One region of the Marinomonas sp. A3A genome, then DNA from elsewhere that is predicted to be linked to it. Evidence: predicted binding sites of a transcription regulator. Region 1 holds the regulator's gene; the other holds the start of a gene.
The links. Region 1 encodes FNR, which switches genes on or off when oxygen is low (the NO sensors DNR and NnrR bind a similar motif). Its sites were predicted from a motif close to TTGATNTANATCAA; they were not measured.

Region 1 (5,334 bases):
CAAATAGGGTGCCGCCAGTCGCAATCAGATCATCAAACAACAATACTTCATCGCCCGCTTTTACAGCTCCCTCTTGGATTTCTAATTCTGCTTCACCATATTCCAGCGCATATTTTTGTGAAATAGTCTTTCCTGGAAGCTTACCTTTTTTACGCACTAAGATAAGAGGCTTTTGAAGTTCATAAGCCAGAACCGCTGCAATCAAAAAACCACGGGCATCGATACAGGCTATATGAGTGATATCCGTTGCGATATAGCGATGTACATAGGCATCAACGACCATTCTCATACCTTTAGGGTCACTGAAAATAGGGGTGATATCTCGGAAGCTAATACCTTGTTTTGGCCAGTCTTCTATTGTTTGTATTAGTGATTTAACGTAAAAATCGTCGTAAAGCATTCCAGTTGAGCCTCATTATATCAATCAAATATTGGCGATTTTACCACAATCACTCGCAACCCCCACGAGTTTTTGCATTTCGGGGAAGTCAACAATCTCAATTTCTTTCCCATCAACATGTATTAGTTCATTTTTTTGAAAACGTGTAATGACACGACTAACTGTTTCAACTGCTAATCCAAGGTAGTTACCAATCTCCCCGCGAGACATGGAAAGGCGAAAAGAACTAGCGGAATAGCCACGTTTTTTAAATCGATTAGATAGGTTTAATAAGAAAGATGCCACTTTCTCATCGGCATTTTTTTTCCCCAACAAAACCATCATCTGTTGATCATCGGATATTTTTCGACTCATCACCTTAAATATTTGATGTTTCAAAGAAGGAATCTGTGAAGATAACTCTTCAAGGTGACTAAATGGAATCTCACACACTGTAGTGGTTTCCAGTGCCTTTGCAGAAACCGGATAGACATTTGAATCAATCCCGCTTAAACCGACCAATTCACTAGGACAATAAAAACCTGTGATTTGCTCTTCGCCAACTGATGTGATGTTGAATGTTTTTAAAGTACCAGAGCGAACAGCGTAAACAGAATCAAATGTATCGCCTTGGCGAAACAAAAACTCACCTTTTTTAAGTGGCTTTTTGCGCTCAATAATCTGATCTAATCTATTAATATCTTCATCAGCCAATGCAATTGGGAGACAAAGAGCACTTAGGCTACAATTTTGACACTGCGAAGTAAGGGTGCTGTTGAATCGTGACTGTGTGTGTGTCATTGACATGTAAATCTCCCTGATCTCGATCTATATAACTTTTGAGTATTTTATGGCGCCATTAAGGTATTTATCAAAGACCATACAAATACAGCGAATTAGTAATCTACCGCGTTCTGTTACTTTAATAGTGGTCTGCATTCCACTACAGTCAATATCTAACATACCATCTTTTACCATGGGAGTTAGCCTTTCCATCTCTTCAGAAAAGTACTCAAAGAAATCAATATTGTATTTCTTTTCAATAACAACAACATTCAGCTCAAATTGAGAAATTAATGTCATTATCACTTGATGACGGATTCTATCATCCAGATCACTAATATAACCTTTAGCGATTGCCAATTGGCCTTTCTCAATACTACTCCTATAAATTGATAAGTCTGTATGGTTCTGAATATAAACACCATTTAAATCGCTAATAGCGGAAACGCCAAAAGCAACCAAATCGGTACCAGCATGCGTTGTATAACCCTGAAAGTTGCGCTGTAGCTGACCTTGCTTTTGAGCAATCGCTAGGCTATCTGTTGGTTTTGCAAAGTGATCCATGCCTATATATTCATAACCAGCAGAGATTAAATATTCTGTACTCATCCTCAATAGCTCAAGCTTCATGCTTGATATAGGTAAGCTTTCATCTGAAATTCGTCTTTGAGCACGAAATCTATCAGGTAAATGGGCGTAGTTAAAAAGCGATATACGCTCAGGAGATAATTGAATCACTTGTTCCAAGGTCTTTTTAAAACCTTCGATAGACTGGTATGGCAAGCCATAAATTAGATCGAAATTAATCGACCTAATGCCTAATTTTCGAGCATCGTCAACAAGAGTGGCTACCATCTCAACAGGCTGAACACGGTGAATAGCTTCTTGAACCTTGATGTCAAAATCCTGCACACCAATACTAATTCGATTAATTCCCTTTTTTGTTAACAGCTTCAATTTAGATAGACTGATCTCCCGAGGATCAATTTCAACACTGTAATCCTGCGTGCCATCATTGATTAAGTTGAAATGCTGCTGGATATTATCAAACAGCGCGTCAATTAACTCTTCCGTCAAAAAAGTAGGCGTGCCGCCACCAAAATGCAATTGCGTCACTTCTCTTGAATGGTCAAGCATCAGACTACGCAATCTCATTTCTTCGCCCAGTAACTCAACGTACTCGGCCCCTTTTTCGTACTGCTTAGTTACAATTTTATTACAAGCGCAGTAGTAACAAAGGTTGGCACAAAAGGGAATATGAAAATAGAGGCTAAGAGGCGCCTCGGAAGGCATTAACATTTTATCAATAAGCGCAATTTTACTAATACTTGCGTCAAATTGCGGTGCTGTCGGGTAAGAAGTGTAACGGGGCCCGGATAGATCGTACTTAGCGATAAGTGAAGAATCCCAGATCATGATGCGTTCCTATTAAAATTTCTAATAGAAGTTTACACTTTAGTGAAAAGTCATTTGCTGACCCAGATCAAGAATTCTCATACTGTAGATAAAACCTTTTACTGTAGAGTCTGCAATAATATATCGAGTAAGGTTTTAACCATTCATCGGATCTGGTCTAATAGTATTTTTGAAATTTATGAGCATGAATTCTCTTCCTTTATATCTTGCACACGGTGCTGGTGCTGGCCACAGCAACTCTTTTTTAAAGCAACTTTGTGAAGCCATATCCGAGCAACGACAACAAGCAGTTATACCTGTTACTTTTTCATATATGAAAGAGCAAGAGCGCTCAGGAAAGAAGAGGCCACCACCCAAATTCCCCACCCTTGTTCCTGAATATGCTGAGTATATTGAACATAACAGCAGCTGTGTTGTGGCTGGAAAATCCATGGGGGGGCGAGTGGCCACACAGCTAACGAATCTAGCTATGGTAAAGGCGGTCGTGTGTTTTGGTTTTCCTTTTTATCCTGCTGGAAAACCGGAGAAACACCGACTGTCTTTTCTTGCTGAGCTAAAGGCACCATGCCTAATTATTCAAGGTACCAGAGATCAACTTGGTTCTTATGATTGGGTTAGTCAGCAATCATTGCCTGAGAATATAGAAATTCTGTGGATAGAAGGCGCGGATCATGACTTTAAAACACTAAAAAAATACAATAAAAACATAGAAGACACCGTTTTAGAGTTAGCTATTCACACTAAAAACTGGCTAGAAAAGAACATCTAAATAGAGAGAAATATTATGGAACACCAAGCCATACTTGATGCAACAGATTTACTTTGCCCTGAACCCGTGATGATGCTTCATGTAGAGATGCGAAAACTCTCGGCGAAAGAAATATTGAAGGTTATTGCAACAGATCCATCCACAACGAGAGATATTCCGAAGTTCTGCCAGTTTCTTGGCCACAAGCTTACTAAGCAGGAACAAGAAGGGGGTACTTATTACTATTGGATCGAAAAGAAAGGCCCATAAAAAGATAAGAAAGAAGAGCAAACAAAAAGAAGCCCAGATTATCTAATTAATAATCTGGGCTTCTTTTAAGTAACTAGCTCAAAAAATTGATCGTGAGTTAAGCTACTTTTAACTTTTTTGCAGGCTCTTTTTGACCAAGAATAGCGCTTTGGTAAGTATGTGCAAAACTAGAGAAAGCAACATCAATATCCAATCGAAGCTGACGGGCAACATCGTTAGATGAAATCAAACCTCGAATAGCCTTGGTATCTTCATCAATAACAAGTAAATGCTGCAGCTTATTGTTACGCTGACTAAACAAAAGTGATTCAATATCTGAATGCTTAAGAGATGTATACGATAGAGCAAGTAACACTTCTTTCGCTCTCATCAAATCAGCAACCATCAACTCTGAACGTTTAAACCCGTTAGCAACTTGCTTGATAAACACATCTTCAGATAGGTCCTCGAGACTAATAATGCCGACAAAATGATTGTCCGCATCTACCACTATTTTCATGCGTACGTGTTCTTTTCTCATTAATTGAACAAGCTCATCTGCACGAGTATTAGATTCAATAACTCGCGGCCCAGCGGTTTGAAAGTCAGTAAATACAGACAATGCAGGAGAATAAAGATTTATGTTCTCTGTAGTTGCAGGCCAAGTTAGATTATTAACGTCTTTTGTAGATACATAAGTTAAAGTTTTCATGATAAATCCCCAGTAAAGAATAAAATATAAACAGCAATTGGATGGGTTATATCAATGAAAACGGTGGGGCTCTTGGGTTTATGCTAGTACTAATTTTAGTAATAACAGGTAAACGATAACTTAAAAAAGCCGTAGAAGTTAAAGTAGGTACGTGGTTTTGGGATGAAGTAAATAAAACAAAACTGTTATCTGATCCATTGCCTTGATCTGGGACAACGATTTCATCGCATCTTTGCTCTATAGTAGGTTCTAGCCAGCGAAACTGATTTACTTCTTGAGCATTGGCGCGCTGAGATATCGTCAATATAGACGATATAAAAACCGCAATGATCATTAGCAATTGAATTTTCATGGCAACACCTAGTCCTTGATCTGTCTAATAAATATAGGCCTGCACTTCGGTAAATCACAGCCTTTTTTACAAAATGCCGCATATTTTCACGATCACACGCTTTGCCTAAAAATTGTGATGCAAATAAGAGTGATTAATCAAAAAGGGCGTAAAAAGCTTACGCCACGACTTTCCTTGTGAAACAAGTACTATTACACAGCGCGAAAAAAAGAGCATTGCCGCATCAGCAATGCTCTTTTTAAGCATCATTACTGTTTAATAGATCCCTTATGCAGGCAACATTATCGTAGCTTCACCTGTCACCACAACCTTACCATCACACTCACACACTGTTTTGAGTGTTGCACGACGACGGCGTTCGTTAATATCTGTAATCGTTACTTTGGTAACCACTTCTTGTCCAACAAAAACGGGAGAGCGGAACTTCAACGTTTGCTCTAAATAAATACAGCCAGGCCCTGGTAATTTAGTCCCAATGGCTGCCGAAATAAAGCCAGCGGTTAGCATGCCATGAGCAATAGGCTTGCCAAACGAGGTTGTCGCTGCATACTCAGCATCCAAATGAACGGGGTTTGTGTCGCCTGTCACGTCTGCAAAAGCTTGTACATCTGCTTGTGTAACCACTTTGCGATATTCAACACTTTGATCAATTGAAAGTTGCTCTAACGTATAACCAGTAGTCATTACCAATCCTT
Region 2 (5,334 bases), 1.0 Mb from region 1:
TCTCTATATTTTTGTCTCTTTTTAGCAACGAAAAAAGACAAAATCTAGTAAGTGGCTTCAAAGTAGAGTAAACCAAGCAAATAAAGCACAACTATATGCTAGATTCATTCGCTATGTTGTTATGTGTTGTAAGGAGTATTTAATGAAGGTAAAGAATCGTTTAATGGCATTTGGTGCTTTGTGGTGTGGTTTAGCGGCTTTGCCTGCTGCTGCGGCAACTTTTGAAGTACCAAGAACTTTTGAAATTATGTATGTTGACCTTGAAGGGGCGAGGCAATTTGGTAATGATTTTAAAGTAGATATTGATGAAGGTCAGCATCAAATTGTTGTACGTTTTAATAATTTGTTTCGCAGTGGCGGTGATACTCAAGTGTTTCAATCTGAGCCGGTTGTTCTGGATTTACAGTTTGAAAAAGATACCCATTTCACCTTAAAAGCGCCTTACATATCGACTCAAAAGCAAGCAGAGGCGAATGCTAAGGATCCTCAGTTTACGATTGTTGATGAAAAGAGTGGCAAAGAAATTAATTATCAACAACAAGTTTTGACGACTAAATCTGGTTTTCAAAATACCCGCGATTACGTGACAGAAATTGAGCGTTTAACAGCAAAGAATGCTCCTGCTCCAAGTGATGGACCTGCTGCTGCTCCGATTGTACTGACGGAAGATGTTGCATTAGAAATGATGCAGTTTTGGTACAACCGATCCGATGAAGCAACGCGAAAAGAAATGCGTATTTGGATTGCTGATGATATGTACAAACCAACGGTGTCAAATATTCAGTTAGAAATGTCTCAGTTTTGGTTCAACAAAGCAGACAGAGAAGCGAAAAAAGCCTTTCAGGCTTGGCTTGTTGAATAGCATATACCTAATTGTCTGATCAAAAAAAACGCTCAATATTAGTTGAGCGTTTTTTTTTGATCTATTAAATATTTCTTAAGCGGTTGCTTGGGTCTTAGCAAACTTTTGGTTGAATTTATCATTAACCCAAAGTGCTAATAATATAATGCCGCCGCCAATGCTTAAGCGTAAAATATCTGCATCTCGGTTCCAGAAAATCACATTGACTAATATGCCAGCAGGGATTAGCAGGTTATTAGCCACAGCCAATGTACCAATATTCACCATGGTCGCGCCTTTATTCCAAGCAAAGTAACCTAAGCCCGATGCAATCACACCTAGGTAAGTCAAAATAGACCATTGCAGCGTTGTTGTTGGCAGCTTATCTGGATTTCCTAGTGCTAGGTAACATGGAATAACAACCGCTAATGCGCCAAGGAAGAACCAACCAAAGACAGTGCGTTGAGGTAGGTCTGGACGTTCTTTTGCAATTATACGTTTATAGCCTACCTGACCAGAAGCAAAGCAAATATTAGCGCCTTGAACGATTAATAGCCCCTTAATAAAGCCTTCATCTATTCCTTGATAGCGAATGGCTACGGCACCAAGAATCGCTAGTATTGCACTGATGGCAAAGCCAATATTAAGACGGCGATCAAGCATGTCATTAATGAGTGTGACATACAGAGGTGTCATTACAGTAAAAAGCAGGACTTCAGGAACGGACAGATACAAGAAGGATTGATAATAAAATCCATACATAATACCAAGCTGTAAAGCACCGCAGATCATTAATTTAAAGGCAATTTTCGCCTCAATCTGACGAAGTTTTAAGAAGGGTAAGAAAACCACTGTTGCAAGTGTGACACGCATTAACACAGAGAACCAGGCATCGACCTGACCTGCAAGATATACCCCAATCAAGCTAAACGAAAAAGCCCATAGTAGGGTGACCGCAATGAGTATTGGCATATTGATTGATTCCAGATGAAAATTTTCGCAAAGTTTACCGACTTCTAGATGAATGGTAAAACAGTTTACTTTTTTATTTTTATTAGTTTACTAATGTGTCGATAGTGTGCCTTTTGTTGGTGGATCTTTTTATCTGCAAGATTGGGGGGAAAATGATTTTATTCAGATAATCAGCGTTTTGTTGATCTGTCTTCGGTATTGTCGACATTACCTTTCTAGTTACTGCAAAACCTTGATCTAGATTAATAATTTAATTTTTTATCCTGTTACCTTTTTTGTCACAGACATTTTATTTGATCAAAAAAGGAATCGATTATGAAAGCTTTACTTCCTGTTGCTCTTGTTTCTGCGCTTTGCTCATCTGTTGTGTTAGCGCATGATGCTGGTGATATTTTTGTTCGTGGTGGTCTTGCGGTAGTGATGCCAAATGAGAGTAGTGATGATGTTGCGGACTCAGGTGAATTAGAACTTAACAATGATACTCAAGTTGGTGTGACGCTTACTTACATGCTGACCGATCAATTTGGTGTAGAAGTGCTAGCGGCGACGCCGTTTACACATAAAGTATCGACTAAAGGATTAGGTGAAATAGCTGAAGTATCTCACTTGCCTCCTTCTATCATGGCGCAATATTACTTTGGTCAATCGAACAGCCAAATCCGTCCTTATATTGGAGCCGGCTTGAATTACACTATTTTCTTTGATGAAAAAGGTAAAGGATCGACTTTGGGTGGAACGGACGTAAACCTTGATAATTCTTTGGGCTTAGCGGCTCAGGTTGGTGTAGACGTGAACTTTGCTGAAAACTGGTTTGCCAATGCTTCTCTTTGGTACATGGATATCAATACTGATGTACATACTGTTGCTGGTACTTTTGATGCAGACATTGACCCAATTACCTTTATGGCAAGTGTTGGTTATACCTTCTAAAGGTTTATCTAAGTGTTAAAAAAAAGGCTTTGATTTTCTAATCAAAGCCTTTTTTATTGTGCTATTTCATAAGACTGAGGTAGGCTTTTTCATTTTAATGTAGATGCCTCATTTCTCATGGAAAAACAATGTCATTAGAATTTTCACCCGAACTTGAACGTCATTGCCGTGTTTTTTTGCAAGCTCAAGGGCATGCGGACTCAGCTCATGATTTGAGCCATATTTCCCGCGTGGTAAAAGTTGCAAAAAAACTTGCTCTTGAAGAGAGCGCAGACTTAGCTGTTGTGGTTCCTGCTGCTTGGCTTCATGATTGCGTCTCTTTGCCAAAAAATCACCCAGAGCGGCACTTAGCCTCAACATTGGCTGGCGATAAAGCGATTGAGTTCTTAACGTCGATTTATTATCCCAGTGAGTATTTCGATGCAATACATCATGCCATTCGTGCACACAGCTTTAGCGCCAATATTCCCCCAAACACTCTTGAAGCCAAAATCGTCCAAGATGCTGATCGTTTAGATGCGCTGGGAGCGGTTGGTATTGCGCGCTGTATGCAAGTGAGTGGCGCCTTAAATCGTCCTTTATACTCTTGGAACGACCCGTTTTGTGAAACGCGTGAGCCTAATGATGCGCTTTACTCTATTGATCATTTTTATACTAAGCTATTTTGTATTGCGGATAGTTTGAACACGCCTTCTGCACAGTTAGAGGGAAGAAGGCGTCAAGAGGTTATGCGTGTTTTTTTAGACTATTTAGCGTTAGAAATTTAAATATGCTCAAGCAAACAGTAAGTAACAATTACCTTGCTCTATTCCGACGGTCGCTTTTTTAAGGTGACTGCCTTGGCAGGGCCCGGCGATACAGGTGCCGTCTAGTGGAGAGAAAAGGGCACCGTGATGATGGCATTTTAAATAATCACCTTCGTCATCTAATGCTGGGTCAGATGACCAATTCAGTTGCTTTTTTTGATGAGGACATAAGTTCTCATAAGCAAGAATTTGACCTTTTTGCTTAGTGACTAAAAAGTTGTTTTTTTCTACTTTTATGTTTAACGCTTTACCTTCAGGAAGGTTTTGCGCATTAGGGATAAGATACTTCTTAAACACGTGATTACCGCACTTTTTTTATAATGAATGTTGTTTATTTCAGTAGAATTGACGCTTTCCATAATCATGCGAACTAGAGTGAGAGCAAAAGATGTCGCATTCTAGCGGTGTTTTCTTTTCAATTATACTGTCTACTAAGTGAATGAAGTTCAGCAAAGCGTCAGTTAAATAAACTTTCCGTGAGTAAAGACTCTAAAGCGCTATGAGTGATGAGTCAATATGCAAGAATTGAGTTAGTTGATTTTAGATCGTTGCTTGCTTATGGCAAGCTCCTTATAATTGCCCGCTATGACTAAAAAAACTCCAGCAAAACCTTCACGTAAGTCCCCGACTCAAAAGAAAAAAACACCTAGATCTTCCTTTTTGAAGAGGATGTTCCGTGCCTTTTTTAAATGGGGGTTAATTATTGCTTTGATTGGGAGTATTCCTTTTGCCGGCTGGGTATGGTGGCTAAACGGACAAGTTGTTAGCCGTTTTGAGGGGCAAAAGTGGCAAGTTCCTTCAGAGGTTTACAGTGCACCTATTATTTTATCGAGTGGGGCACCTTGGAAAAAACAAGATTTAGAAAATTTATTGGAAGAAACTGGCTATCGATTTGGCCGAAACAGTCAAAACGTAGGGTGGGCGGCTCGTAGTCAAACAAAAGTCAGTGCGCATTTGCGTTCCTATGTTGATCATCTTGGTTTTCATGAAAGTGAAAGACGCATTTTTTCGTTCCAAGATGGTCGCTTGATTATCCAAGCTCTGAACGGTGATGAAATAAACGAAGCAAGAATTGAGCCTCAACGTATTGGCTTCCTCTATGGTGGTAATACCGAAAGCCGCCAGATTTTAACCTACGATGATATTCCTAAGCCCCTGATTGATATTTTGATTGCAGTAGAGGATCGTGACTTCTATCAGCATTGGGGGATTTCCCCAACGGGGATTGCGCGAGCAGCGTTCGTTAACCTAACTCATGGCTCAAGACGCCAAGGTGGCTCAACGTTAACTCAGCAGCTTGTGAAGAACATGTACCTTACTTCTGAGCGAACTTACACGCGCAAGCTGACCGAAGTGGTGATGAGCTTATTGCTTGAGTACCATTACTCAAAAGAAGCCATTCTCACGGCTTATATGAACGAAGTGTATTTAGCGCAGTTAGGTAGTAGTGCTTTGCATGGTTTTGCTGCAGCAAGTCAGCATTTTTTTGGTCGTCCATTGAATGAGTTGAACCTCGATGAATTCGCTTTGCTCGTTGGTATGGTTAAAGGTCCTTCACTTTATAATCCTGAGCGCTCTCCAAATCGTGCAAAAGATCGTCGTAATACCGTATTAGCAATATTAAAGAACCAGGGGCGATTGTCTGAGGCAGATTATAACAGCCTCATAAAGCAACCGATTCGACTTGCTGATAAGCAAAAAGAACGTTCTGTGTTTGGTGACTATTTGGATTTGGTTGCCATGCAATTGTCACGAGATTTTGATGAAACGACGTTAGCGACGAAA

Region 2: CYL31_RS06025 (OmpW family outer membrane protein) is a predicted target of FNR. The motif match lies at 2,046-2,059, and genes of this name have one in related genera.

What each region holds. Positions count from the first base shown of each region.
Region 1 is NZ_CP025532.1:2,306,084-2,311,417, forward strand. Features, by position in the region: gene CYL31_RS10715 (adenine phosphoribosyltransferase) at 1-400, opposite strand, end outside; gene fnr (fumarate/nitrate reduction transcriptional regulator Fnr) at 425-1,186, opposite strand; gene hemN (oxygen-independent coproporphyrinogen III oxidase) at 1,208-2,578, opposite strand; gene CYL31_RS10730 (alpha/beta family hydrolase) at 2,757-3,347, shown strand; gene tusA (sulfurtransferase TusA) at 3,363-3,596, shown strand; gene CYL31_RS10740 (CBS domain-containing protein) at 3,694-4,287, opposite strand; gene CYL31_RS10745 (hypothetical protein) at 4,334-4,639, opposite strand; gene CYL31_RS10750 (MaoC family dehydratase) at 4,907-5,323, opposite strand.
Region 2 is NZ_CP025532.1:1,293,301-1,298,634, forward strand. Features, by position in the region: gene CYL31_RS06015 (YccT family protein) at 143-862, shown strand; gene CYL31_RS06020 (carboxylate/amino acid/amine transporter) at 938-1,813, opposite strand; gene CYL31_RS06025 (OmpW family outer membrane protein) at 2,129-2,743, shown strand; gene CYL31_RS06030 (HD domain-containing protein) at 2,872-3,510, shown strand; gene CYL31_RS06035 (Rieske (2Fe-2S) protein) at 3,517-3,846, opposite strand; gene CYL31_RS06040 (transglycosylase domain-containing protein) at 4,135-5,334, shown strand, end outside.